One region of the Nocardia sp. NPDC059177 genome, then DNA from elsewhere that is predicted to be linked to it. Evidence: riboswitches for the same ligand, from Rfam matches in the RefSeq annotation. Region 1 holds a riboswitch; each other region holds the start of a gene.

The links. A riboswitch is a leader RNA that binds a small molecule or an ion and turns the genes downstream of it on or off. The one in region 1 is predicted to bind cobalamin.
Region 2: linked by a shared signal. The riboswitch ahead of ACFXK0_RS07655 (ABC transporter substrate-binding protein) and the one ahead of ACFXK0_RS06575 (ABC transporter substrate-binding protein) in region 1 are both predicted to bind cobalamin.
Region 3: linked by a shared signal. The riboswitch ahead of ACFXK0_RS15230 (ABC transporter substrate-binding protein) and the one ahead of ACFXK0_RS06575 (ABC transporter substrate-binding protein) in region 1 are both predicted to bind cobalamin.
Region 4: linked by a shared signal. The riboswitch ahead of metE (5-methyltetrahydropteroyltriglutamate--homocysteine S-methyltransferase) and the one ahead of ACFXK0_RS06575 (ABC transporter substrate-binding protein) in region 1 are both predicted to bind cobalamin.

The regions. Positions count from the first base shown of each region.
Region 1 covers NZ_JBHZBX010000004.1:40,592-47,762, forward strand. The annotation lists gene ACFXK0_RS06565 (ABC transporter permease) at 1-317, opposite strand, end outside; gene ACFXK0_RS06570 (class I SAM-dependent methyltransferase) at 329-1,090, opposite strand; gene ACFXK0_RS06575 (ABC transporter substrate-binding protein) at 1,087-2,616, opposite strand; cobalamin riboswitch at 2,721-2,852, opposite strand; gene ACFXK0_RS06580 (hypothetical protein) at 2,934-3,584, opposite strand; gene ACFXK0_RS06585 (DUF488 domain-containing protein) at 3,777-4,148, opposite strand; gene ACFXK0_RS06590 (uracil-DNA glycosylase) at 4,145-4,939, opposite strand; gene ACFXK0_RS06595 (carboxylesterase/lipase family protein) at 4,990-6,507, shown strand; gene car (carboxylic acid reductase) at 6,504-7,171, shown strand, end outside.
Region 2 covers NZ_JBHZBX010000004.1:252,558-259,728, reverse strand. The annotation lists gene ACFXK0_RS07670 (type III polyketide synthase) at 1-1,053, shown strand, start outside; gene ACFXK0_RS07665 (ATP-binding cassette domain-containing protein) at 1,065-2,918, shown strand; gene ACFXK0_RS07660 (glucosyl-3-phosphoglycerate synthase) at 2,975-3,856, opposite strand; cobalamin riboswitch at 4,086-4,279, shown strand; gene ACFXK0_RS07655 (ABC transporter substrate-binding protein) at 4,308-5,345, shown strand; gene ACFXK0_RS07650 (FecCD family ABC transporter permease) at 5,342-6,340, shown strand; gene ACFXK0_RS07645 (FecCD family ABC transporter permease) at 6,337-7,171, shown strand, end outside.
Region 3 covers NZ_JBHZBX010000010.1:95,261-102,431, reverse strand. The annotation lists gene ACFXK0_RS15250 (hypothetical protein) at 1-270, shown strand, start outside; gene ACFXK0_RS15245 (TIM barrel protein) at 275-2,080, opposite strand; gene ACFXK0_RS15240 (ABC transporter ATP-binding protein) at 2,098-2,850, opposite strand; gene ACFXK0_RS15235 (FecCD family ABC transporter permease) at 2,843-3,907, opposite strand; gene ACFXK0_RS15230 (ABC transporter substrate-binding protein) at 3,888-5,006, opposite strand; cobalamin riboswitch at 5,139-5,327, opposite strand; gene ACFXK0_RS15225 (hypothetical protein) at 5,394-6,233, opposite strand; gene ACFXK0_RS15220 (MarR family winged helix-turn-helix transcriptional regulator) at 6,298-6,759, opposite strand; gene ACFXK0_RS15215 (pirin family protein) at 6,833-7,171, shown strand, end outside.
Region 4 covers NZ_JBHZBX010000001.1:74,081-81,251, forward strand. The annotation lists gene ACFXK0_RS00360 (helix-turn-helix domain-containing protein) at 1-316, shown strand, start outside; gene coaD (pantetheine-phosphate adenylyltransferase) at 563-1,048, opposite strand; gene rsmD (16S rRNA (guanine(966)-N(2))-methyltransferase RsmD) at 1,052-1,615, opposite strand; gene ACFXK0_RS00375 (pyruvate carboxylase) at 1,612-5,010, opposite strand; cobalamin riboswitch at 5,296-5,493, shown strand; gene metE (5-methyltetrahydropteroyltriglutamate--homocysteine S-methyltransferase) at 5,638-7,171, shown strand, end outside.

The DNA.
Region 1 (7,171 bases):
GCCAGCAGCGCCGTGGTCAGGAACGGGTCGGCGATCACGCTGAGCACGCTGTGGCCGTTGGCGTAGGAGACGCCGAAGTCGCCGGTGAGCGCGCCACCGAGCCAGTCGAGGAAGCGTTGCAGCGGTGCGACATCGAGGCCGAGCAGCTGTCGTGCGGTCGCCCGCTGCTCCGCGCTGAGGACATCGTTGTTCTGGACATCGGCCGCGTCGCCCGGCAGCAGCAGCGAGAGGACGAAGACCAGCACCGCCAGCACGAACAGCTGTCCGGCCCCGATCACGGTGCGCCGCAGCAGGAATCGGGTGAACGGTGTCGACACGCGCACCGGTGCTACCGGATGCCGACCACGACGCGGTCGTCGCCGTACTGCCACACGATGCCGGCTTCGGCGAACCCGGCGTCCCTGGCGAAGGACACGTAGTCGTGGACGGTCGGCCGGTCGTGCACGGTGTGCTCGAAACCGCCGTCGCGCAAGCGGACCAGTTCGGCGAGTTCGGGCGCCCGGTGCACCGCGTCCCACCACTGCGCCCAGTCCTCGGCGTCGGCGGTGCCCCGGCGGGTAGCGCGCCGGACCGTCATGGCCTTGCCGAGCGCGTCCAGGCGCGGACCGGCGGGACCTTCGTAGAGATGGTCGCCGTCGATGAACACCCCGCCGGGTTTCAGTGCCGCCGCGCACGCGCGGATGAGCTCACGCAGCGGATCGCGGTTCATCCAGTGCAGCGCCGTCGTGCTGACGAAGGCGTCGGGCACCCGGTCCAGTGCGAGGGCATCGAGCCAGCCCTCGCGGCGCAGATCAGCGGAAACGGTACGGAACCGGGGTGATCCGAGCGCGCGGTCGGCCAGCCCCAGCAGCAGCGGATCGGCGTCGACGCCGACCACCCGCGCCGCGGGAAAGCGGTCGAGCAGTCGCTGTGCCAGGGTGCCGGGGCCGACCCCCAGATCGACGATGAGCAGGTCCTCGCGTTCGCGGAGTTCGTCGAGGACATCGCCGATCACCTCGAACCGCTGTTCACGGTCGGGCATGTAGTGCTCCTGCTGGCGATCCCAGCGGTCGATCCAGTAGCGGGCCCTGGCCGCGTCCAGCGCGGTCATCGGACGCGCACCCGGTCGAAGCGGGCCCAGCCGTGCGAGTTCGGCACGGCGGTGGGTACCTGCTGGAAGCGGTCGCGCGCGGCACTGTTCCACGCGGTGGTCCCGAAGAACACGAATCCTCCTCGATCGTGCAGAATCTCGTGCATGGTCCGATAGATCGCCGTGCGATCCTCGACACCCGGGGTGGCCTGGGCCTTCGCGTAGAGGGCGTCGAATTCCGGATCGGACCACTTCGTGCGGTTCTGCGGCGATCCGGTGAGCAGGCGCGACGCGAAATGATTCGGAATCGCCAGCGGCCCGGACTGTCCCATCGTCAGGTGCCCGGTCGACAGTGCGTCGGTGTAGTAGGTGTCCTTGGCGCCGAGCACCACGTTCACCCGCACCCCGCAGCGTTGCGCGTGCTCGGCGAACAGCCGGGCCGCTTCGACGAATCCGTGTGCCACCGGCGCGGTGAACAGGTCGAACGACAGGTCGCGCACACCGGCGCGGCGCAGCAGCCTGCCCACCTCGTCGGGATCGTAGGTGTGCTGCGGCAGTTCGGCGTAGTGCTGGAAACCCTTGCCGAACACGTCGTTGGACACCTCGCCCTGGCCTTCCAGGGCGATCTTCACCAGTTCGTCGCGGTCGAGCATCCGCATCACCGCGCGGCGCACGTCGGGGTTGTCGAACGGTGCCCGATCGGTCTTCATGGCGAAGAAGTGGATACCGCTGTTCGGTATCGCGGTCAGGCTCAGCCCACTCCGGCCCTGGAGGGTGCGCGCCGCCGAGGGCGTGAGGTTGTCGGCGTAGTCGACCTCGCCGCTCTGCACCGCCGAGAGCCGCGCATCGGACTCGGCGCTGACGATCCGCAACCGGCGGATCGCCGGGGCGCCGTCCCAGTAGTGGTCGTTGGCGGTGGCGACGAATTGCCTGCCCGCCTCGAAGGATTCGAAGACGAACGGGCCGGTGCCGACCGGGTGGTCGAAGTCGGTGGCGCCGTTCTGCACGATCTTGGTCCCGTAGGCCGACAGCGCGATCAGGAATTCGAAGGAGGGCTCGCGCAGCGCGATCTCGACCGTGCGCGCGTCGACGGCCCGGCTCTGGGCGAGATCGACGTGCTCGAGCGCGGAGGCGCCGATGAACGGCCGCCGCTGCGGCGGGCCGAGTACCCGCGCGAACGTGTACAGCACATCGTCGGCGGTGAAGGCCTTGCCGTCGTGCCAGCGCGCCTCGCGCAGCGCGATCCGCCAGCGGGTGCCGTCGGCGTTCGGCTCGGCGGCGGTGGCCAGGCGGGGGATCGGCGTCATCGTCTCGTCGATCTCGAAGAGGCCGTCGTAGACCGACTTCATTCTCGCCTCGTCGATGAACAGGGTGTTCACGCCGGGGTCGATGCCCTCGCCGGCACCCGAACCCTGGAACGCGGCGGTGAAGGTGTCGACCGCACCCTCGCCGTCGGCCGGCGACCGGTTGCACCCGGTCAGGGCGGCGCCCGCGGCGAGCGCGCCACCGAGCAGGAAGGTCCGACGACGCAACGTCGAGGACGGCATGTGTGGCTCCTATCGCGTCTGGTTCTCACGCGACGAAGACATGCGGAAACGAGCCACCCGGGGTGGCTCGGTTCGGCGTATCGATCAATACCCACGTGATCACGACCGTTCAGCACTGCATCCGCAGGTATCTGGCTTCGGCTCGCACGCGAGCCTCACAGTTGCGGGACAGCCCCGGAATCACACCGGTCTTCCCTGCGGACAGGCGTCATCCTACGCATGCCGGCGCGTGCGTGGATCTGCCTGCGGCCGTGCTGTGTTCGGGCGGAAATGACATACGAAGCCGGCGATTCGGATAACTGGAGAATTGCCGATTGTTAAATGGGTGGCAAGCCTTCTTCGACGAGCTGGTCGTGGATGACCGCGGACATCTGCTCGGCCAGTGGATCCAGCGGGGACGCCGGAATGGGCATTCCGTCATCGGTCTGTACCTGGATGAGCGCGCAGGCGAGTTCGGTGAAATCGCAGGATCGGATGATGCCCCAGGTGCGCATCACGACCATTTCCGTCGCCGGTGCGATGGTCACCGAACGGCTGCGCCAGCGCTGCGGCGGGGGTGCGCTGCGCCGGCGGCGGCGGGTGGCCGCCGCGGCGGTGGCCGTGTGCCGCTCGGCGATGAGCGCGGGCGGGATGTGCGCGTAGAGGTTGTCGCACAGCACCGCTGAACGGGCATCGGCCCTGGCCAGGGCGGTGAGTTTGCCCAGCGGCATGGCGTCGTCGGGGATCGCCCAGCCGTAGGCCGCTTTCCAGCGGTCGACCAGGTCGTCGAGCACGACCGATTCGAAGACGGTGATCCGGGCGGTCAGGTCGACCGATTCCTCGTCGATGAGGGCATGACGCTGGGCGGGGGTGAGGCGGTGGTCGACGATCCATTCGGTGCGGATTCTGGTCACTTCCCGCCAGACATGCAGATCGATCGCGCGCGTGCGAGATCGTTCCTCGTGCTCATCGCGATGTGATCGGGTCATTGCGCGCAATCCCTTCATCGTGCTGAACGGCCGTCTATTGCCTTTCCCTGAATGCGGTGGTAATTGCGATATCGGTCCCGACTCTATCGGCACGATTGCGCATTCGGCTATGACCGCGCATGGATAGTCGCCAAATATTTGCCGCGGATCTATAGCGGCCGAGATGAATTCCGCCGGCGCGGGGAGTGTGGGTCAGTTCGCGGGAGCGCCGAGGATGTCGGCGAGCACGGTCGCCTCGCTGATATCGGCGCGGCGGGCCGCGGTGAGCAGGGTGAGGGGTCCGTGCGCGGCCATCGTGCGCAATTCCGCGAGCGCGTCGGCATGGTCGGCGTCGTCGAGTTCGGCGCGATAGCGGCGGGCGAACTCGGCGAACCGGTCCGGGTCGTGGTCGTACCACTTGCGCAGGTCGGTGGAGGGCGCGGCCGCCTTGCACCAGGTGGTCAGGTCGGCGCGCTCCTTGCTGACACCGCGCGGCCACAGCCGGTCGACGAGTACCCGTTGTCCGTCGGTGGGTTCGGGGTCGTCGTAGATGCGGCGCACCACGACGTTCGGTCGCTGGGTCATCGGTTTCTCGCTTCCTGTTCGGCGGCAATGCCTTTCGCTGTCCGCAGGATGTCCTCGAGCATGGCGGGGGTGAGCCGGCCGGTGAAGGTGTTGTGCTGGCTGACGTGATAGCAGCCCAGCACGGTGACGGCACGGCCGTCGGGATGGGTCAGCCTCACCCGCGCGCCGTGGGCGAAGCGTGGCCGTGGCCGCGGCACCCGCCAGCCGCCTTCGGTCAGGACCGTGAACAGGGCCTGCCAGCCGAAGGCGCCCAGGACGACGATCACTGCCAGGGAATCGGCGAGCAATTCCAGTTCGCGGCTCAGGAACGGCGCGCACCGGTGCCGTTCCTCGGCGGTCGGCTTGTTCTGTGGTGGGGCGCAGTGCACGGGGGCGGTGAGGCGGGTGCCGAGCAGTTCGATGCCGTCGTCGACGGCCACCGGGTGCGCGCCGGTCGACAACCCGACCGCGTGCAGCGCCGCGAACAGGACCTCACCGCTCTGGTCGCCGGTGAACATCCGGCCCGTGCGATTGCCGCCGTTGGCCGCCGGCGCCAGCCCGACGACGAGGATCGACGCGTCGTCGGGGCCGAATCCGGGGACGGGCCGGGCCCAGTAGTCCTGATCGCGGAAGGCGGCCCGTTTCACCCGCGCGACTTCCTCGCGCCAGGCGACCAGCCGGGGGCAGGCGAAGCAGGAGGAGACCAGGCAATCCAGTTCGGCGACGGTCCGGGCCGCGCCGGCGGCCGACGGCGCCTGTTCGGGACCGCGATGGTTGATCTCGGTGGGTTCGCAACTCACGTCGCCGACCATGGCGACAAGTTTAGCCGCGCGGTACCGGCGGTACCACGTACGGTATTGGCATGGTGTCAACTGAGATCGTGACCGCCGACGGAGTCGTGCGCGGTCGAGTGGGCCGTCATGTCGTCAGCTGGCGTTCCGTTCCCTATGCGGCGGCGCCGGTCGGTGACCTGCGCCTGCGTGCCCCCCAACCGGTGCGGCCGTGGACGGGGGTGCGCCCGGCCATGGAGTTCGGCCGCGCCGCCGTCCAGCATCCCAACGGCGCGCGAACCGGGCCGCGCACCTGGCAGCCGATCGGCGAGGACTGCCTGACGCTGAATGTCACCGCGCCGGTCACCCCGTCTAAGACCCCGCTCCCGGTCCTGGTGTTCATCCACGGTGGCGGCTACCTCTTCGGGACCTCGAGCATGTACTCCGGTGCGCGTCTTGCGGTGCGCGGCGAGGTGATCGTGGTGTCGGTGAACTACCGGCTCGGCGGGCTCGGCTATGTCGACTTCAGTGAATTCTCCACTCCGGAACGGCCTTTCGACTCGAATCTGGGGTTGCGCGACCAGGTCGCGGCGCTGGGCTGGGTGCAGCGCAATATCGCCGCGTTCGGTGGCGACCCCGGCAAGGTGACCGTGTTCGGTGAGTCGGCGGGCGCGCACGCGGTGGTCTCGCTGCTGGCGACGCCGTCCGCGCGCGGGCTGTTCCATCGGGCCATCGCGCAGAGCGCCCCGGCCGACTGGGTCGCGCGGCCCGAGCAGGCGCGCCGGTTCGCCCGCCGCGTCCTCGAACGCCTCGGCGCCGATCCCGCCGACGCGGTGCGCACCCTGACCACGGTGCCCGCCACGGAGCTGTGCCGGGCCGCGGACAAGGCGCTGGGCCGGGCGCTGCGCGAGGAACCGGGCAGCTTCCCCTACGCTCCGGTGCCCGACGGCGACTTCCTGCCCGAAGCGCCCCTGGACGCGATCGCGGCGGGCCGGGCGCACCCGGTCCCGCTGATCATCGGGACGAATCTGGACGAGGGGACGCTGTTCCAGCGTTTCGGCAAAGCGGTGCCGCACACCCCGCAGCAACTGGACTCGGTGTTCCGGCGGTGCGCGCCGGGGACCGGCAAGCAGGTGATCAGCCGGTATCACGGCTATCCCGCGCCGCGCACCGCGGTACGGATCGGCGGGGACTTCATGTTCCTGCGGCCGACGCTGGCGGTCCTGGAGGGCCACAGCCGCTACGCGCCCAGCTACGCCTACCGCTTCGATTTCGCGCCGCGCGCGCTACGCGTGGCGGGCCTGGGCGCGACCCACGCGCTGGATCTGGTCCCGGTGTTCGGGTGGGTCGACGGACCGGTCGGCCGGATGATGACCGCGGCGGGCGGGCGCCGCGCGTTCCTCGCCGTGCAGGACTTCATGCAGGACAACTGGCTGCACTTCGCCCGCACCGGCAGTCCGTTGCCGACCTGGTCGCCCTACACCGAGCAGCGCCGCGCGACCTGTGTCATCGACCAGCCGCCCCGCATGCTGATCGACCCGGAGGCCGGCCGACGGGAAGCCTGGCACGGGGTCGTGGTCGCCGCGCGCGCCGATCGGAACGAGGCATGACCGTCGAGGCAGGCGCGGGCACCTTGGCGCAGCGGATCAAGACGCTCTACGCCGAGGACGCGCAGATCCAGGCGGCCAGACCCGCCGACGACATCCACGCCGAGATCACCAGGCCCGGTGCGCCACTGGCCCGGATCGTCGAGACGGCCATGACCGGCTACGCGGACCGCCCCGCCGTGGGTGTCCGGCGCACCGAGCTCGTGGGTGACCCGGTGTCCGGGCGCGTGACCCGGCGCCTGCTGCCCGCCTTCGACCTGTTGACCTACCGGGAGCTGTGGGAGCGCGCCCGCGGCGTGGCCGCCGCCTGGCACGCCGAGGGTCTGGCCGCCGGCGATTTCGTCGCCCTGCTGGGGTTCACCAGTGCCGACTACACGGTCCTGGACCTGGCCACCATCCATCTCGGTGTGGTCGCGGTCCCGCTCCAGGGTGGGGCCGGACTGGAACAGCTGCGCTCGATCCTGGACGAGACCGCGCCACGGGTGTTCGCCGTGGACACCGCGCATCTGGCCGTCGCCGTGGACGCGGTGCTCGCCGGCGCCACGCCGCACACCGTGGTGGTGTTCGACCATCACGCCGACGACGACGATCACCGCGACGCCCTCGCCGCCGCGCGGGCCCGCCTGACCGCCGCGAACTCGACGGTCACCCTCCGTACCCTCGCCGA
Region 2 (7,171 bases), 210 kb from region 1:
GACCGCGTGGTCGAACAGTCCGTCAACGCGGGCCGGGTCGCCGAACTCTTCTCCGATCCGGTGCAGCAGCAGCGGATTCCGCGGATCTACCAGAAGACCCGGATCGACATCCGCCACCTGGCGGTCGATCCGCTCGACCCGGAGTTCCTCGAGTTCAGCCGGCGCCCGGGCACCATCCGGGAGCGGATGAACCTGTTCTTCGAGCACGCGGTGCCGCTGGCGGTGGACGTCGCCCGCCGGGCGGTGGCCGGACTGGCGAACCCGGCCGAGGACATCGGCCAGCTGATCTTCGTGACCAGCACCGGGTTCATCGCCCCCGGCGTCGATGTCGCGGTGGTCAAGCAGCTGGGTCTGTCGCCGGCGGTCGGCCGCATGGTGATCAACTTCATGGGCTGCGCCGCGGCGATGAACGGTATCCGGGCCGCTGTCGACTACGTCCGGGCGCACCCCGACAAGAAGGCGATGGTGCTGTGTATCGAGCTGAGCTCGATCAACGCCGTCTTCGACGACGACGTCAACGACGTGATCACCCACAGCCTCTTCGGTGACGGCTGCGGCGCGGTGGTGATCGGCGCCAACCAGGTGCACCAGCCGCTGTCCGCGGGCAGCGTGGTGATCCGCGACAGCTTCAGCCACCTGCTCGACGACGCCGAGGACGGCATCGTGCTCGGGGTGAAGGACGCGGGCATCACCTGCGAACTGGCGTCGAGCCTGCCCGACTACATCTACCGCGGTGTCGACCCGGTGGTGTCGGAAGTGCTGGCGCGCAACGGACTCGGCAAGGCCGACATCGACCTGTGGGCGATCCACCCCGGTGGTCCGCGCATCATCGAGGAGTCGGCGCGTTCGCTCGGGCTGCCCGCCGAGGCCGCCGGGCCGAGCTGGGCGGTGCTCGCCGAGCACGGCAACATGCTGAGTGTGTCGTTGATCTTCGTGCTGGAGCGGATGATCCGCGACGCGCAGACCTCGGCACCGATCTCGACCGGAGTGGCGTTCTCGTTCGCTCCCGGTGTCACCCTCGAGGGCATCGTCTTCGATGTCATCCGCAGCTGAGAGCGTAAGTCATGCATCTGCTCCGTTTTCTCGCCGCGCTCTCGCCGGCCAGGATCGCGGCCGTGGTGGTCGCGGGCCTGATCTGCGGTGTGGCCAACACCTATCTGGTGACGCTGATCAACGCGGTCGTCTCGCCGAAGCCGCAGCCCGATCAGCTGCTGTTGCGCTTCGCCGGTGCCGGCGCGGTGATCCTCGTCAGCGGGGTGCTCTCGCAGGTGCTGCTGATCCGGTTGTCGCAGGAAGCGATCTTCCGGCTGCGCAGTGACCTGAGCACGAGCATCGTCGCCGCGCCGCTGGAACACCTGGAACGGCTCGGCACGCACCGGCTGATCGCCACCCTCACCGAGGATGTGCGTTCGCTGTCGCAGGCGGTGACCGCGATCCCGTCGATCTGTGTCGACGTGGCGACCATTGTCGGCTGTTTCGTGTTCCTGGCCGTCGTGTCGGGGCCGATCTTCGCGGTGACCGTGGCCGGCACGCTGATCGGCATCGCGTGTGTCGAGATGGTGCTCAAGCGGGTGCGCGGCATCTACCGCGAGGCACGCGAGAACGAGGACGCGCTGCTGCGATCGTTTCAGGCCGTCACCCTCGGCATCAAGGAACTGAAGCTGCACCGTGGCCGCCGCCGTGACTTCATGGACCGGCATCTGCTCGGTTCGGCGGGCACGCTGCGCGATCAGAACACCGACGCGGGATCGAAGTTCTCCTACGCGCAGGGCTTCGGTCAGGCATTGCAGCTGGCGACGATGGCGCTGATCCTGTTCGTCATCGCCGCGGCGCTGAACCTGCCGCGCGACACCATGATCGGCTACGTGCTGGTCACCACGTTCCTGGCGATGCCGATGCAGAACTTCATGCACCGCATCCCGGATCTGCTGCGTGGTGATGTGGCGCTGGCCAAGATCCGCGGCATGAACCTGTCGATGGAGACGCTGCACAACGAGGATCTGCTGCCCTATTCGGAACGTCCAGCGGTGGGGGAGGCCAAGCTGGAATTGACCGATGTGAGCTACGTGTATCGTTCGGAGGCACCGTCGCCGGTTCCGCCGCCGCCCGGTGCGCCGCCCGGTCCGCCCGGACTCGGTGGTCCGCCGCCGCGTCCCGGTCCGCCGCCGCGCGGCAACAACGGACATCCCGGACCCGGTCATCATCCGGCACATCCGGGTGCGCGTCCGTCGGCCGGACCGGATGTGAACGGCAAGAACTGGATCGATCACGGTGCCACGGACGTGCGTCCGGTGCCGCTGGGCCCGCCGCCCGGACTCGACGAGTCCGAGGACAGCGGCTTCCGGCTCGGGCCGATCGACCTGGTCTTCGAGCCGGGCCAGATCTCGTTCATCGTCGGTGGCAACGGCAGCGGCAAGTCGACGCTGGCCAAGCTCATCACCGGTCTGTATGTGCCACGCACGGGGTCGTTGTCGCTCAACGGGGAGAGGATCGACCACGACAACATCGAGTGGTACCGGCAGAATTCGTCGGCGGTGTTCACCGATTTCCATCTGTTCGAGGACTATCTCGGGTTCGCGCGGCCGGGGATCGACTCCGAGGTCCAGCGCTACCTCGACGAGTTGCAGATCGCGCACAAGGTGACCGTGCGGGACGGGCGCCTGTCGACGGTGGATCTGTCGCAGGGGCAGCGTAAGCGGCTGGCCCTGCTCACGGCGCTGCTCGAAGACCGCCAGATCTACGTCTTCGACGAATGGGCCGCCGATCAGGAGCCGCGCTTCCGCGAGGTGTTCTACCGAGAGATCCTCACCGATCTCAAGCGCCGCGGGAAGACGGTCATCGTGATCACCCACGACGACCGCTACTTCGACTGCGCCGACCAGCTGATCAAGCTCGACTTCGGCCTGGTCGCCGCGTAGTACATCTGGGCCGAGCGCCGGTGTGGTCTGTAGACCGCACCGGCGCTCGGTGTCTGTCAGGCGATATCGCGGTGCGCGGCGGCCATCCGCGGTATCGGTGGGCGGTCGGCCAGGCTGACCTCCGACGGGGTGCGCTGCCATCCGGTCTCGCCCGGCAGGAACTGGACCAGGCCGATGCCGGAGTCACGGATGCCGAGCCGGTCCAGCAGTGTCGCCACCACCTGCCTGCTCATCACCGCCAGTTCGTGGGTCGGCCGATGACGGTGCCGCCGCACGCCGAGGTCGACCTGGGTGATCGCGGACAGGCCACGGCGCTGCCAGCAGTCGAGCAGGATGCCGATCTCGGCGCCGAACCCGCTGGCGAAGGAGATCTCGCCGAGAAACGCACGGGTGGCGGCGTATTCACCACCGAGCGGCTGCACGATCTCGGCCAGGGCGGGCGCCAGCGCGGTGAGCAGCGGCCGGGCGACCAGTTGGGTGACCCGCCCGCCGCCGTCGGCGTCCACCCCGGCACCACCGGCGAGCGGCCGCCGGTAGAAACCCTTCACCAGGGCCAGCCCCGGGTCGGCGAGCAGCGGGGCGACCAGCGTGGGCACGAACAACGGGTCCGGCTCCACCAGATCCGCGTCGAGGAAGACGATCAGGTCACCGGTGCACACCGCCATCGAGCGCCACAGCACCTCACCCTTGCCCGGGCGCGGCGGCACCTCGGGGAGCGCCTCCTCCCGGGTGTAGACGGCGGCGCCGGCCGCCCTGGCTCGCGCGATGGTGCGGTCGGCGGAGCCTGCGTCGAGCACGATCAGTTCATCGACCAGCCCGCCCAGCAGCGGGCGGACCGAGGCGACCACTCCGGCGACCGTGTCCTCGTCGTCGAGCGCGGGCACCACCACCGAGATCCGGCGACCGGACTTCCGGTCGATCAGTTCACGGACGTTCATGCCGAACAGTGAACGACACCCCGACCCCGCCCGCCAGCGAACACCACGATCCTGTGACGGGAGCCAATCAGCGCGCCGGGCGACCTGGTCGTCGGACAGGTGGTGCGGCCGCGCGCGGGCGTGGCATTGTCTGCGGAGACTGATTGCCGGCCCGCCCGCACCGGCTGCCCCGACCCGCGCTGACCGGACGTCCGACCAGGGTGCTCCCGCTACCCCGGCACCGATCTTGCTAGAGTCCAGCAGCCGTGGTGTTCGGGAAATCGGTGGGAAACCGGTGCGGCCCTCGCCACTGTGATCGGGAGCGACGAATCGTTCCGGGCAGCAGACGCTGCCCGGAGCCACTGGGGCCGATGCCCTGGGAAGGTGGATTCGGCGCACGCAATCCCGTCAGCCAGGAGACCGGCCACGGCCACGCAGTAACCGTTCCACGAGGACCTGGAAGGCCGTCACCTTGACCCCGTCTGTTTTCGCGCGCCTACGTACCGGCGCGCTGATCGCCTGCGCGATCGTCGTCACCGGTTGCGGTGTGCAACCCGCCCCCGCGACCACCGGCGCGAACGCCGTGACCCGCGCCAACTGCGGAATCGACATCACCGTCGACGCGCCACCGCAACGGATCTACGCCGCCTACCAGCCCTCGATCGAGATCGCGCACGCCCTCGGCGTCACCGACCGGCTGGTGGGCACGGCGTTCCTGGACGCCGAAGTACTGCCCGAATACCGGGACGCACAGGCGAAGTCGGCCTATGCCGAGAAGCTGCCCAGCCGTGACGAACTGCTCGCGCAGACACCCGATTTCGTGCTGTCGGGCTACAACGGCGTCTTCGCCGCCTCGGCCCAGAACAGTGTCGGCACCCGGGCGAGCCTGCACGAACTCGGCGTGCGGACCTGGGTGCTGAGCCCGCTGTGCCCGAGCGCGGACGGACTCGCCGACGAGGCGATCGACCCGAAGACCGTGCGTTTCGACAATGTCTACGCCGACCTGCGTGACCTCGGCGCGCTGTGGGGTGTTGCCGGACGGGCCGACGAGCTGGTCACACAGCTGAGTACCCGGATCGAGGCGGTGCGCGCGACGGTGGCCGGCGCGCCACGCCCGCGGGTCGCGGTCGTCACGCCCAAGGACGACGGCTCCTACACCGTCGCGGGCGGCATCGACTTCGTCACCCAGATCATCGAGGCGGCCGGCGGAGTCAACGCCTTCGCCGATCTCACCGAGCGCCGCAATGTCCCGATCGGCGCCGAAAGCCTGATCGCCCGCGATCCCGACATCATCCTGACCAGCCAGTGCTGCAAGGCCACCTACACCCGCACCGACGCGCAGCCGCAGGTCGACCGGATCGTCGGCAACCCGGCCTTCGCGAACCTCACCGCCGTGCGCAACGGCGTGGTGCATCCGTTCCTGTTCGCGGACCGGGCCGCCGGTGTGCGGATCGCGCACGCGACCGAACTGGTCGCCGAGTTGATCCACCCCGATCTGTTCGGACGGTGACCCGCACCGTTCGCGGCACCGGCCTGATGCTGGCCGGTGCCGCGCTCGCCGCTGTCTGCGTCGCCTCCGTCCTGATCGGCGCGCACCCGCTCACCCTCGACCAGGCCCTCACGGCGTTCACCGACTTCCGCGGCACCGACAGCGACCGGATCGTGCGCTATATCCGCCTGCCGAGGACCCTCGCCGGGCTGCTCGCGGGCGTGGCGCTGGCCCTGGCCGGTGTGGTGATGCAGGGCCTGACCCGCAACCCGCTCGCCGGGCCCGGCCTGCTGGGCATCAACGCGGGCGCTTCGCTGGCGATTGTGCTCGCCATGGGCGCGCTGAGCGTGACCACCCCGGCCGGCTTCGTGTGGTTCGCGTTCCTCGGTGCCGCGATCGCGGCGGCCTGCGTCTACCTGCTGGGTTCGCTGGGATTCGGGGGCGCGACACCGGTGAAGCTGGCACTGGGCGGGGCCGCGTGCACCGCGCTGTGGGCCTCGATCACCACCGCCGTCACCCTGCTGAACCGGACCACGTTCGACAACTTCCGGTTCTGGGTGGTCGGATCGCTGGCCCGCGCCGATCTCGAATCCCTCGGCGGGACAGCGCCGTTCATCGCGGTCGGCGCGGTACTGGCCCTGGTCGTCGCGCGGCCGCTGAACACGATCGCCATCGGCGACGACATGGCGCGCACCCTCGGCACCCGCCTGGTCCCGGTCCGGGCCACCGGCGCCTGCGCGGTGGTGCTGCTCGCGGGCGCGGCGGTGGCCGTCGCGGGACCGATCGGGTTCGTCGGCCTGGTGATCCCGCACATCGCCCGCGCGGTCGCCGGGCCCGACTACCGGTGGGTGCTGGTCTGGTCGGCCGTGCTCGGTCCGACCCTGCTGCTGCTCGCCGACATCGTGGGCCGGGTGGTGGCGCGGCCGCAGGAGATCCAGGTCGGCATCATCACCGCGTTCGCCGGGGCACCGTTCTTCCTGTATCTGGTGCGCGACCGGAAGGTGGCGAAGCTGTGACGGTCACCGAAGGCAGGGTGCTGCCGGTCGGCACGGTACTGCTGTGCTCGCCGGGGCGCCGCGTCGTGCTCCGGGTCCAGCGGCGATCGGTGCTCCTGACCGTGCTGCTCACCGTGGCGGCACTGACGGTGGCGGCGTGGTCGCTGACCGTCGGCCACTATCCGCTGACCACCGCCGATGTGCTGCGGGTGCTGTCCGGCGGCGGCACGCTCATCGAATACGACGTGGTCGTGAACGATCGGCTGCCGCGCGTGCTCACCGGGCTCGGCGTCGGTGCCGCCTTCGCGCTGGCCGGCGCGATCCTGCAACGCATCGCGGCGAACCCGCTGGTGAGCCCGGAGATCATCGGGATCAACGCGGGTGCCTCGCTGGGCGCGCTGGTGGTGAGCGTGCTGCTCGGCGGCGCCGGGCTCGGGCTGGTCGGTGGGGCACTGGCCGGTGCGTTCGTGGCCATGGCGCTGATCATGGTGGTGGCGACCAAGGACGGCCTCGACGGCTACCGCCTCGTGCTCGTCGGCATCGGCGTGACGGCGATGCTGTCCTCGGCCATCGCCTTCATCCTGACCAGAGCCGATGCCTACCAGGCACATACGGCCGCGCTGTGGCTCACCGGCAGCCTCGCCAACCGGGACTGGCCCCACGTCTGGTTCGCCGCCGCGGCGCTCGCGGTGACCGTACCGCCGCTGATCGCCACCGCCCGCTCGCTGCCCCTGCTCGAACTGGGCGACGAACTGGCGAATTCCCTGGCTGGGCGGCGTGGTCCGCATCGCACGGTGCTGATCGTCGTCGCGGCAGTGGCCGCCACGCTGGCCACCGCCGCGGCCGGGCCCA
Region 3 (7,171 bases), on a different contig from region 1:
GCCCGCCGGCTGGCCGCCTACGCGTGGTCGCGCGACATCTGCGCCACCGAACTACGCGCCCTCCCCGCCGCCACCCTGCGCAAACTCGCCAGAGCCGCCGACACCAACCCGCCGAGCACCGGTGAGACCTGGCAGGTCGTCGCCGACCTGCTCGACCAGAAGGACGGCTGGGCCGCCCGCAACCCCGGCCACCCGGCCGCCGCCCGCACGCACGCGGACGAGAAGCTGCTGTGGGTGAAGCCGCCGGTGAAACCCTGGTCCCAGTCCTGAACGGTCAGTCCGGCCGCAGAACGGCCGCGTACTGCTCGACCTGTCCGGCGGTGCGATCACAGCCGACGAGCACCGGCAACGTGCCGAGACGGCGCAGTTCGATCCGGTGCCGGTGCACAGCGCCGGATCGGGGGTCGTGGACGGTGGCGTCGTAGTGGGTGTCGTCGATGGCGGTCACGCTCAGCCGGCGGCTCAGCCAGTCCCAGCCGTACCGGGCGAACAACTCCCGTTCGATGACCTGCTCGGCGGGCTCGCGCAGACTCGACCAGCCCCGGTACAGGTCGAACAACTCCGTCGGGTCGCCGGTGCGCCGGACCAGCGCCGCCATCCGGTCGGGGGTCAGGTTGCCCCAGTACCGGCCCTCGGGCAGGTCGACCAGGGTGGGCGCGAAGCGGTGCCCACCGAAGCTGCTGATCCGCCACACCCGAACCCCGGTCGCGTCGCCGTGGGCTTCGCGCAACCGCTGGTAGAACGGGTAGCCGAGGGTGCCGCAGCAGGCGTCGACCGAGGCGTGGGTGCAGACCACCAGGTCGCGGTGCCCGGCCGGTTCCCGGTACGGCGCGAAACCGTCGAGCGCGGCCGGGGCGGCGCCGAAGAGGGCATCGATCAGCTCCGGCGCCCGCTCGGCCGGGACGTGGTACTCGGCCCGGCGCAGCGGCGCCGCCGGGCCGTCCGCCCGGTCGAAGCGGATCACCCGCATCGCGCCCGGCGCCGAATACCGCGCATCCGGGGCGGCGGCGAAGGTCTTCATCGTCCGGCCGGCCTCGGCGATACTCCGGGTCGCCCGGCGCAGCGCCGCGCGCAGCGCTTCGGGCACCCGGGCTGTCTCCCACACCGGCGTCCCCATGCCGGGCGGCCACGGCAGCGGCAATTCGAGCATGAGGAAATGGTCGAAGGATCGCGCGGTGCCGATCGGATCCTGCGCGCTCGCCCGCGCGCGCGACGAACACGACTCGGCGGCCGGGATCACCGGCTCGGGCCGCGGCAGGCGCGACACCCGTCCGGCCATCGCGTCGAGCACCGTGTGCCGGGCGCGCCGGGCCTCGGCGTCGAGCTCGTCCACCGTCCCCAGTTTGGTGACGCTCTCGATCGCGCTCGGGCCGGTGAACCCGTGCGCCCGCAGCACCCGGTACAGCTCGGCGAAGTCCACGATGCCGTCACCGGGGGTGATCGCCGGCGGCATTCCCCCGCTCGCGCGCAAGCTGGCGCGCGCGGGATGGTCGCGCACGCCGACCGCGGCGATGTAGGGGGCGAGCTCGGCCAGGTGCCGGTCGGGCGGCTCGCCGCCGTAGTGCACGACATTGCCCGGATCCCAGCACGCCAGGAACGCTTCGTGCCCGACGCGGCGCACCAGCGCCACCGTGTCGGCGGCTGTGCGGGTCAGCCCGCCGTGCGGTTTCACCGCGATCGTCACACCGAGGGACGCGGCGTAGGGCGCGGCCGCCGACATCAGGCGCAGGTAACGCTCGGCGTGGGCGAGTTCGGGACAGCCCATGTCGACCAGGACACGCACCTTGAGTCGCGCGCAGTGGTCGAGCTGGCGGCGCAGCGCCGCCGTGGCGCGTTCCTCGGTGCTGTCGAGATCGGCGGCATGGCTCAGGATCGCCGGTGTCAGATCGTTGGCCCGGATCATCGCGGCGACCTCGGTGACCTGCGCCTCGGTGCTGTCGGGGGTGATCACCTCGGTGACACCGTGCACCGGCAGCGCCACCGACTCGAAGCCCGCCACGCGGATTCCGGCCAGCGCGCGGTCGAGCGGGAACTGCGCCCACGGGCGCACGGTGCAGGCCAGCCCGGACTCCATCGACATCGGCATCCTCTCGGTCGTCACTTCTCGTAGCGGGTGATGATCACCCGGCGTGGCCGCTGCTCGTCGACGAGCACCGTGTGCGCGCGCACCCCGTACAGCTCGCCCACCGATTCGTCGGTGAGTGTGGTCTCGACCGGCCCGATCCGCACATCGCCGCCGCCGAACAGCAGCATCGCGGTGTCGGCGATCTCGATCGCGTGATCGGGATGATGGGTGGTGAGCACGACGGTGCGGCCTTCGTCGGCCAGGCCGCGCAACAGATGCAGCACCTGTCCCTGGTTGCGCAGGTCCAAGGCCGCGGCTGGTTCGTCGAGCACCAGGATCGGGCTCTCGGACACGATCGCGCGCGCGATCAGCACCAATTGCCGCTCACCGCCGCTCAGGCTCGGATAGTCCCGCCCGGCCAACTCCGCCACCCCGACGCGCGCCATCGCGGCGCCGGCCAGTTCCCGGTCGCGTCTGCCCGGCATCGCCGCGGCGCGCAGGTGCCGGGCGCGACCCATCAGCACCATGTCGAACGCGGTGTAGGAGAACGTCGTCCGATGATGTTGCGGCACATACCCGATCGTGCCCGCGCCCGCGACCCGGCCCTCGGTCGGCGCGGCCAGACCGACCAGACAGCGCAGCAACGTGGTTTTCCCGCGCCCGTTGGGGCCGAGCACGGTGAGCACCTCACCGGCCTCGAACCGGTGCGAGACCTCGCGGAACAGCCAGTTCACGCGGTCGTGGGTGTAGCCGAGCGACTCCACGGCCAAGGCGGGTTCAGGCATCGGACCACATCCGGCGGCGGCTGCGTTGCAGCAGGATCAGGAACACCGGCGCGCCGACGAGGGCGGTGAGCACCCCGAGCGGAATCTCCGCGGCGCCGAGGGTGCGCGTCACCGTGTCGATGATCGTCAGGTAAGCGGCGCCGAGTCCCGCGGTCACCGGGATCAGCACCCGGTGATCCGGCCCGACCCACAGCCGCGCCAGGTGCGGTACCACCAACCCGACCCAGCCGATCACACCGCTCACCGCGACCGCCCCCGCCACGATCGCGGCCACCGTCACCAGCAACAGCCAGCGCAAGGGCGCGGGCCGCACCCCCAGCGTGGTGGCGTCGTCGTCGCCGAGGGAGAGCAGGTTGATCCGCCAGCGCAGGGCCCAGATCAGCGCGCCGCCCAGCAGGACCGGGCCGAGCGCGATCGCGACCTTGCCGAAGCTCGCGGTGGCCAGACTGCCCAGCAGCCAGAACACGATGGCCTGCAGTTCGCCGTAGGGGTCGGCCAGATACGTCAGCAGCGATACCAGCGCCGCGAAGAACGCGCCGACCACCATGCCCGACAGCACGATCGTCAACGGCGCCGCCCGCCGTCCCCGGCTGGTCGCGAACACCGCGACGAGGGCGAGCAGTCCGAACCCGAAGGAACCGAAAACCAGTGCCGCCGAACCCAAGCCGAGCACAATGGCCAGTGCGCCACCGAACGACGCCCCCGACGACACACCCAGAATGTGCGGGCTGACGATCGGATTGCCGAACACCGCCTGCAACACCACCCCGCACAGGGCCAGGCCTGCGCCGATCAGCATCGCGAGCAGCACGCGGGGCAGCCGCACCCGCAGTACCGCGGCCTCCTGGGTCGGCGACCAGGTCTGCTCGAGCTCGAACACTTGGCCGAGCAGGATGCGGACCACCTCGTCGACGGCCACCGGGTAGCGGCCGACGCCCAGCGCCAGCACCCCGACCGCCAGCACGAAGACCGGCAGCCCGATCAGCACGCAGTACCAGCGCACCGGCCGGGTTCCGGAACGCTCGGTTCCGGTCTGCTCAACGACCGAAGTCCGCATAGTCGCGCGAGCCTCCGTTACTCGGCATCGCCAGCATCGCGTCCAGCTGCGCGGCGGTGGGTTCGACCCCGTACAGGAAGCCGTACTGGCGCACGATCTCCGCGCGCAGCCCCGGTGCGCGGGTGCCGTGCACCAGGCCGGCGAGCCATTGCCACATCAGCGGTGACTCCTGGCTCGGCGGATCCCACCGGTAGCCGCCGAGCGGAACCTTGTACACCCGGCGCTCACGCACCGCACGCAACGTCGCCAGGGCCGGGTCGCCGTAGAGATCATCGGGCTGGGCCGGACCGAAGTTCCCGAGCAGCACGACGTCGGGGTCCCAGGCCAGCAGCTGTTCGGTGCCGATGGTGGCGCGCTGCTGGCCGATCCCGGCGGCGCAGTTGCGCGCACCGGCCAGTTCGATGACGAAATGGTTGTAGGAACCGGCCCCCGCGGCGTGCATGGCCTCGGCGCCGCCGAACAGATACAGCACCGAACATGCCGGGTCGGCGGGCGCGGCGGCGCGCATCCGGTCCAGGGTGGTTCGCATCCCGTCGACGATCCGGCTCGCCCGCTCCCGCTTGCCGAGCAGTTCGCCGTACATCCGCACCGCGCCCTCCAGATCGGCCTGCGTCCCGTAACTGAGTTCGGCGACGGTCAGGCCCGCGGCGCGCAGCGGCTCGGTGATCCCCGGCCCACGATCGCCCCACTGGATCACCACATCCGGTTCCGCGGCCAGGATGCTTTCGACATTCGGCGCGAACTCGGCGCCGGCGACATCGGTGCGCACGTCGAGCAGGCGCGGATACACCTCGCCGAGGAAACCGCTCTCGATCGCGGTGGCCGAGGCCGCGTTCATCCCGGCCAGCACATCCGGGCCGCCGTTGACCGCCACCATCATCGACGCCGCCGGCATCGGGATCGTCACCACCCGACGGGCCGGACCGCTCAGCTCGACGACCCGACCGGTCAGATCGGTCACGGTCAGCTCGGCGCCGGTGCCCGCCGATCCGGTGCCGCCGCACGCGCCGGCGAGAAACGGCAGCGCGGCCGCGGCCAGTGTTCCGCCGAGCATCCTGCGTCGCGACATCTCGCCGCTGGGCGGCCGGTGATCGGGCATCGGGTCGGTCCTCTCGTGTCCGGAAGAGGACTCGAGCACACGCCACCCGGCCACGATCGAAACCGCCCCTGCACCGTCACCGATCAGGGCATTTCTCGCTGCCACCCGCACGCCGCCGCGGGTCCTCGCCCGTGGATGGTGTCCGCGACAGGTCAGTATCCTGACTCCCGGATCAACGCGCACCCCGACCTTCCAGCCTGGCGGCCGTGGTCTTCGGTGGGGTCGGCTCCCCGGTCACAGTGGCGGGACCGTGCCGGATTCACACCGGCTTCCTGGTTCCCGTCGCGGTAGTTCGAGCGACACTGTAACGCCACCGGGCGGTTTCGGTGTATCCGCTCATCGGTATCGCGACATTGCCCGTGACGGCGGCGCTCGCGGGTCGCGGACTCACTGCGCGGCCGCGAAGTAGGCCGTGCGGACCTCGATCTTCGCCGGTAGTGGGAAGTCGGGGCTGCCCGAGCCGAGTGGGCCGACGGCGACCTGCCAGGTGTTCGAGGACTTGTCGATGGCGGTGCGGGAGTCGGAAGGTTGCAGGACCACCTCGTGGCCGCCGGAGCAGGAGTAGGCGCCGACCAGGCCGTCGGCGCGGCCGCCCCAGGCGCCGCCGACGCGGATTCGGCACTGGCGTCCGTCGGCGAGTTCGAGTGCCCAGGGTTCGGGTGATTCGGTGCGGCCGATGGGGGTGAGCGGCGGGTCGACCTGATATTCGCGCAGGGTGCGCTGCCAGGGGTCGGAGCCGCAGAGCAGGGCGGTTTTGCCGGGGGTGGGCCAGCAGACATCGGCCGCGGCCGCGGACGGGCCGCAGTGGTAGATGCCGGACGTTGTCGCCGACCGGCTCGGGACGGCATCCGCGCAGTTCAAGGTGCTGACCGGGTCGGCCGTCGCGAGGGCGAATCCGTCGCGGGGCTGACCGGAGGCGTCGACGGCGATCAATGTCACCACGGCGGTGGCCGGACCCGGCACGGGCGCGGGCGTCTTGACCGGGGAACCGGCGTCGGACGGTGCCGGAGTGCCGCCGCCGGTCGGTGCCGTGATGTCGGGAGCCGGCGTGCCGCCGCCGGTCGGCGCCGTGACATCGGGCGCTGGCGTGCCTTCGCCGGTGGGTGCGGCACTCGACGGCAGGAAGGTCATCCCGGGATAGTCGATGGGTTGCTGCTCGTCCGCGCAGCCGACGAGCGCGACCGCGCAGACCGCGCCGATCACGCCCAGTGTTCGTCCGATGATCATGGCCGCCCCTTCGTCCGAGAGCTCGAACCCCGACGTCTGTGCATCGTCTGCGCGGCCGCGCTCGTTAACCCGGCGAACAGATCCCGTCGGCCGCCTCGATCACCTTCGCCGACAGCGACCGCAGCGCGGCGCCCTCCTGCTCGGTGAGCTTGTCCACGAACAACTCTCGCACCAGTTCCACGTGCTCGGGCGCGGCCCGCCGCAGCACCTCGCGCCCCGCCTCGGTCAGCGAGACGATGATCCCGCGCGCGTCGTCGGGCGCGGGCACGCGGTCGACGAGTCCGCGCGTGGCCATCCTGGCCAGCTGCTTGGACAGCCGGGACTTGTCCCAGCGCACCTCGGCGCCCAGGTCCTTGGCGCGCAGGCAGCCGTTCGGCGCGGCCGAGAGCGACACCATCAGTTCGTAGTCGGCCATCGACAGGCCGTGTTCGCTCAGCCCGGCGTTGATCGCCCCGTCCAGGCGCTGGCGCATCTTGATGAACGCCTGCCAGGTCTGTTGCTCCGCCGCGGAGAGCCATCTCGTCACGGGAATGATCCTAGATGGCTTATGGTTGACATGGAAACCAAGTACCGAAGGTCCACCTCAGGAGGCGTTCGCCATGCCAGCTATCACCGTCGACGACATCATGGTGTTGCCCCGGCTGCCCCGGCCCGACGTCACCGAGACCCAGCGGCAGGTCCGCCAGATCACCAGCGCGCACCGCCAGCAGGAAGGCGCGGGCTTCGAGGTCACCCGGCCGTTCCCCAGCGTCGATCTGCGCGCCGCCGACCCGTTCATCCTGCTCGACCAGATGGGCCCGGTCGCCTACGAACCCTACGAGGCCAAAGGCGCGCCATGGCATCCGCACCGCGGCTTCGAAACCGTCACCTACATGATCGACGGCACCATGGTCCACCACGACTCCCAAGGTGGCGGCGGCGTCATCGGCGAAGGCGAC
Region 4 (7,171 bases), on a different contig from region 1:
CAGCGCGGTGTCGGTACAGGTCGACTTGCACAAGTCCGGGAGCGCGCTCGACGCGGCGAGCGTCGTCGACCCCGACGCGGTGCCGTCGGTCGACCGCCGGTCGCGGTTGTGGCTGGAGCTGTCCCGCGCGTACGCACAACAGCGGGACTGGCTCGGCACGCTCGGCGCACTGCGCACCGGCACCGCCGTTAGTGAGGAGTCGATGCGGTGCCACCCGCTGGCGCGCTCGCTCGTCGCCGAACTGGTCACGAACGGCGGTCGGCTCAACGAGCGTCAATCGCGCGCCCTGGCGGGACGGCTCGGCGTCACGGCCTGACCGAGGATCACAGCAGGTCTCAAGGCACCCGCACCGACAACGACGGCCCGGCGGATTCACCCGCCGGGCCGGTGCCGTTCGTTTGCTAGTGAGCTGACCAGGGAGAACTGGCTAACCCGCTGGTCAGGCCCACCGAATCGAGTTCATGTGTGCACGCTTTGCAGCACGAATTGAGCGACATTTGCCGTCATTGAGCGACATCTACCATCCGGGGTAACCCGGTGAGTTACCCATGTTCTTACGGGGTCAGGCGTTGCGTTCGGCAATTTTTGTGAGCAGGCGCTTGTGCGCCAGCGGGGGGAGCATATCGCTGACATCGCCGCCGTGGGCGGCCACTTCCTTCACCAGGGAGCTGGACAGGAAGCTCAGGGACGGGTTGGTGGCGATGAAATAGGTGTCGACGGCGGCGAGCTTGTAGTTCATCTGGGCCATTTGCAGTTCGTAGCCGAAGTCGCCCGCGTCGCGCATGCCCTTGACGATCGCGCCGACGCCCTCCTGCTTGGCGAAGTCGACGGTGAGCCCCTGCCACGACGCGACGCGCACGTTCGGCAAGTGGCCGACCGCGTCGCGCAACAGTTCGATGCGTTCCTCGACGGTGAACATGCCCTGTTTCTTGGGGTTCACCAGCACCGTGACGATCACCTCGTCGAACTGCGCGGCCGCGCGGGTGAACACGTCGAGGTGACCGTTGGTCACCGGGTCGAAGGAACCGGGGCACAGTGCAGCAGCCATGGCTCAGACGCTAGCACCGTATTCCGCGAGCTCGATTCTGGTCTCTCCGTACTTGCGGGTCTTCAGTGGCGCATAGCCTGCGGGCCAGACGATTTCGGGTGAGCGGATGGAGCGTTCGACGATCACCAGTGCCTCGGGGGCCAGCCAGCCGTTGGCGGCGAGGGCGGCCAGGTCGGTGGTGACATCGGCGGTGCTCACGTCGTAGGGCGGGTCGGCGAGGACCACGTCGTAGTCGGCGGGCGCGGGGTGCGCGAGCACGGTGGCGACCGGGGCGAGGCGCAGTTCGGCGCCGGGTAGGCCGAGTTCGGCGATATTGGCGCGCAGCACCGCGGCGGCCTTGCGGTCGGATTCGACCAGCAGCGCGTGCGCGGCGCCGCGGGAGAGTGCTTCCAGGCCCAGTGCGCCCGAGCCGGCGTACAGGTCGAGTACCCGGGCGCCGTCGAGGTCGAGGCGGGCGTCGATGGCGCTGAACAGCGCCTCACGGACCCGGTCCGAGGTGGGCCGGGTCCCGGCGGGCGGCACCTTCAGGCGCCGCCCGCCGGCCGTTCCTGCGACGATGCGGGTCATTCCGACTCGCGCGCGACCAGTTCCACCAGCAGGTCGCCGCCCTCGACCTGCTGCACCTTCGCGGTCGCGATCCGACCGACCACGCCACCACGCGGCGCGGTGATCGCCGCTTCCATCTTCATGGCCTCGATGGTGCCGATGGTGTCGCCGGCGTGGATCTCGTCGCCCTCGGCCACCGCCAAAGTCACCACACCCGCGAACGGTGCCGCGATATGACCCGGATTGTTCTTGTCGGCCTTCTCCGCCGCGGGCACCTCCGAAGCGATCGACCGGTCCCGCACCGCGATCGGGCGCAACTGCCCGTTCATGATGCACATGACCGTGCGCATCCCCTTCTCGTCCGGCTCCGAGATCGCCTCCAGGCCGATCAGCAGGGTGACACCCTTCTCCAACTGCACCCGATGTTCCTCACCGCGGCGCAGACCGTAGAAGAACTGGTTCTCCGACAGACCGGTGGTGTCGCCGTACTTGTCCCGATGCGCACGGAACTCGGCGGTCGGTCCGGGGAACAGCAACCGGTTGAGGGTCTCGCGACGCTCCAGCGAGGAACCATCGAGACCCGCCTGATCCGCCGCAGTCAGCGGGATCTCGGGCTTGGGCTCGTTGCGCCCAGCCAGCGCCTTGCTCCGGAACGGCTCCGGCCAGCCACCCGCCGGCTCACCGAGTTCCCCACGCAGGAACCCGATCACCGAATCCGGGATGTCGTAACGACCGGGATCAGCGGCGAAGTCCTCGATACCGACACCGGAACCCACCAGCGCCAAAGCCAGGTCACCGACCACCTTCGACGACGGGGTCACCTTGATCAAACGGCCGAGCAGCCGGTCTGCGGCCGCGTACTTGGCTTCGACCTCCTCGAACCGGTCACCCAGACCCAGCGCGATCGCCTGCTGACGCAGATTCGACAGCTGACCACCGGGAATCTCATGGGTGTAGACCCGCCCGGTGGGCGCCGGGAGCCCGGACTCGAACGGCGCGTACACCTTCCGCAACGCCTCCCAATACGGCTCCAGATCGCAGACATTCCGCAGATCCAGACCGGTGTCACGGTCGGTGTGCGCGGTAGCCGCGACGATCGCCGACAACGCCGGCTGCGAGGTGGTACCCGCCATCGCCGCCGACGCACCGTCCACGGCATCGGCACCGGCCTGCCACGCCGCCAGGTAGGTCGCCAGCTGACCACCCGGAGTGTCATGGGTATGCACATGCACCGGCAGATCGAAATTGCTGCGCAGCGCGGTGACGAGCTTCGCCGCCGACGGCGCACGCAACAGACCGGCCATGTCCTTGATCGCCAGCACGTGGGCGCCGGCGTCGACGATCTGCTCGGCCAGCTTCAGGTAGTAGTCGAGGGTGTAGAGCTGCTCGTCTGGATCGAGCAGGTCACCGGTGTAACTCAACGCGACTTCCGCGACAGCGGTACCGGTTTCACGCACCGCATCGATCGCCGGACGCATCTGGTCGACATTGTTGAGCGCGTCGAAGATCCGGAAGATATCGATACCGGTGGTCGCGGCCTCGGACACGAACGCGCGCGTCACCTGTTCGGGATACGGGGTGTAACCGACGGTATTGCGGCCACGCAACAGCATCTGCAAGCAGATGTTCGGCACAGCCTCACGCAGGGCGGCCAGCCGCTCCCACGGGTCTTCATGCAGGAACCGCAGCGCCACATCGTAAGTCGCGCCACCCCACGCCTCGATCGAGAGCAGTTCCGGGGTCAGCCGCGCGACATGCCCGGCCACACCCAGCAAACCGTTGGTGCGGACACGGGTGGCCAGCAGCGACTGATGCGCGTCACGGAAAGTGGTGTCGGTGACACCGAGCGCTTTCTGTTCCCGCAGAGCCCGCGCGAAACCCTCGGGCCCGAGAGTGAGCAGACGCTGACGCGAACCGTCCGGCGGCGGCAGGGTCAGGTCGATCGCGGGCAGCTTGTCATACGGGTACACCGTGGTCGGCCGTTCACCGTGCGGCTTGTTCACCGTCACATCGGCCAGGTAGCTCAGGATCTTGGTGCCACGGTCAGCCGAGGCACGCGAGGTGAGCAGCTGCGGACGTTCATCGATGAACGAGGTGGTCACCCGGCCCGCCTGGAAATCGGGGTCGTCGAGCACCGCCAGCAGGAACGGGATATTGGTCGTGACGCCACGGATGCGGAACTCGGCCAGCGCGCGACGAGCACGCGCGGCAGCAGCGGGCAGATCACGACCACGACAGGTCAGCTTGACCAGCATCGAGTCGAAGTAGGCACCGATCTCGGCACCCAGATTCGCCCCACCATCCAGACGGATACCCGCACCACCCGGCGTGCGATAGGCAGTGATCCGCCCGGTATCGGGCCGGAAACCATTGGCCGGGTCCTCGGTGGTGATCCGGCACTGCAACGCCGCACCACGAATCGACACCGTCTCCTGACTCAAACCCAGATCGGACAGGGACTCCCCCGCCGCGATCCGCAACTGCGCCTGCACCAGATCCACATCGGTGATCTCCTCGGTCACCGTGTGCTCCACCTGGATCCGCGGATTCATCTCGATGAACACATGATTACCGCGCTCGTCGAGCAGGAACTCGACCGTGCCCGCACAGCTGTAACCGATCTGGCGGGCGAAAGCCACCGCATCGGCGCAGATGCGTTCGCGCAGCGCGGGATCCAGATTCGGCGCAGGCGCCAGCTCGATCACCTTCTGATGCCGCCGCTGCACCGAACAATCCCGCTCGAACAGATGCATCACATTGCCGTGCTGATCAGCCAGGATCTGCACCTCGATATGACGCGGATTCACCACCGCCTGCTCGAGGAACACCGTCGGATCACCGAACGCCGACTCCGCCTCCCGCGACGCCGCCTCGATCGACTCACGCAACAGCTCGGGCGCGGCCACCCGCCGCATACCGCGACCACCACCACCGGCCACAGCCTTGACGAAGATCGGGTACTCGAGCTCGGCGGACGCGGCGAGCAACTCGTCGATATCGGCCGAGGGCGCGCTCGACTTCAAGACCGGCAGCCCGGCGGTGCGCGCCGCCTCGATCGCGGTCGCCTTGTTGCCTGCCATCTCGAGCACCTCGGCCGAAGGGCCGATGAAGGTGATTCCCTCACGCGCACACGCCGCCGCCAGGTCGGGATTCTCCGACAGGAAACCGTAACCGGGGTAGATGGCGTCGGCACCGGCCGACTTGGCCGCCTCGACGATCGCCTCGATCGATAGGTAGGCGCGAACGGGATGGCCCTGCTCACCGATCTGGTAGGACTCGGCTGCCTTCAGCCGGTGCACGGAATTGCGGTCCTCGTACGGGAACACCGCGACCGTTCCGATGCCGAGTTCGTAGGCCGCGCGGAAGGCACGGATGGCGATCTCGCCGCGATTGGCGACCAAGACTTTCGAGAACATTGGCCTACGGTACCCGGCCCCGGACCGGGGCCGGACAGGCAAGGTGGGTTCGTCGTATTCTTCACACCACATGCCCGCCGACCTGCGAAGTTGCGGTAATCCGGCCGTCACATCTCACCGCGCGGACCGCCAGGCGGTGCGGCCCGGCCGACCCGCGCGCAACCGCAGGTCACGGCCCCGCGCGCACGGCCGTGGTAGCTGCGGTCCCCGCACAGGCCTATGCTGGGCGGGCAGCTGGTTCGCCTGCGCGGTGGAAGAGTCGGAGCCCCGACCTCCCGCGCCGGCGTCGAAACTCGCACGGACAGCTTCCGTGCCGGGTGAGAGGGAACCCGGTGGGAATCCGGGACTGTCCCGCAGCGGTGAGCAGGAACGAACGCTGTCATCAGCACTGGGCACGATGCCTGGGAAGCGACGGCCAGTAGGTCGGTCGAGCACGACCGGTGCCCGCGAGTCCGAAGACCTGCCGACTGTGCCGGATACGCCGTATCCGGCGGCCACCGCCTCGTGGATCGGGCGCGCGGACCACCTCACCGACCTGTCCCGGCTGCGCCGGGGAGGTCTGTCCGGTCGTCGTGTCGTGCCCGCAAAAAGGCGTCGGCTCTCCCTGCACGACACTGGAGAAGCTCCGTGACTGTTTCCCCTACCCCGTTCACCGCAACGGTTCTCGGCCTGCCCCGGGTGGGCCCGAACCGCGAGCTCAAGCGGGCCACCGAGGCCTACTGGGCCGGCCGCGCCGACGCGGGCCACCTGCACACCGTCGGCCGGGAACTGCGCCGCGCGCAGCTGCTCGCGCTGCGCGCGGCGGGCCTGGACTCGGTGCCCGTCGGCACCTTCTCCTACTACGACCAGGTCCTCGACACCGCGGTGCTGCTCGGTGCCCTGCCGCCGCGCGTCGCCGGCATCGCCGACCCGCTGGATCGGTACTTCGCCGCCGCGCGCGGCACCGACACCGTCGCTCCGCTGGAGATGACCAAGTGGTTCGACACCAACTACCACTACCTCGTCCCCGAGATCGATGCCGAGACGGTCTTCACGCTGAATCCCACCAAGCTGCTGGCCGAGCTGGCCGAGGCGATCGAGCTCGGTGTCAGCGCCCGCCCGGTGGTGGTCGGCCCGATCACCTTCCTGAAGCTGGCCAAATCCACCGGCGGCGCGGCCCTGGACCGGCTGCCCGAGCTGATCACCCTCTACGGCGACCTGCTGATCCAGCTCGCCGAAGGCGGCGCGCAGTGGGTTCAGATCGATGAGCCAGTTCTGGTCACCGACCTGACCGACGCCGAGATCGCCCTCGTGCGCGACACCTACACCCAGCTCTCGGCGGTACCGCGGCGTCCGGCCATCCTGGTCGCCACCTACTTCGGGCATCCCGATGCCGCCCTCGGCGCGCTGGCCGACACGGGTATCGATGGCGTGGCGGTCGACTTCACCGCGGGCACCCGGGTCGCCGATCTCGCCTCGCTGCCCGCGCTGGCGAGCAAACTGCTCGTGGCGGGTGTCGTCGACGGCCGCAACATCTGGCGCACCGACCTCGACGCGGCCCTGAGCACGCTGGGCACCCTGCTCGGCAGCGCCGGTTCGGTCGCGGTATCGAGTTCGTCGTCGCTGCTGCACGTGCCGTACTCGCTGACCCCCGAGACCGGGCTCGACGAGCGGCTGCGGTCGTGGCTGGCCTTCGGTGCCGAGAAAGTCGCCGAGGTGCGCGTGCTGGCCACCGCCCTGACCACCGGCACCGACGCCGTCGCCACCGAGCTGGCCGCCGCGCGCGACGCGGCGCAGTCCCGGCGCACCGATCCGCGCCTGCACGTCGAGCAGGTCAGGGCCCGCCTGGCCGCCCTCGACGACAGCGACCTGAACCGTCTGCCCGCCGACGAGCGCCGCGCCCTGCAACGCGAGCACCTCGACCTGCCGCTGCTGCCGACCACCACCATCGGCTCCTACCCGCAGACCTCGGCGATTCGCCTGGCCCGCGCCGCGCTGCGCAAGGGCGAGATCGACGAGGCCGAGTACGTGCGCCGGATGCGGGCCGAGATCGCGGCGGTGATCACCTTGCAGGAGCAGCTCGGCCTGGACGTGCTGGTGCACGGCGAACCCGAGCGCAACGACATGGTGCAGTACTTCGCCGAACTGCTCGACGGCTTCGCCGCCACCGACAACGGCTGGG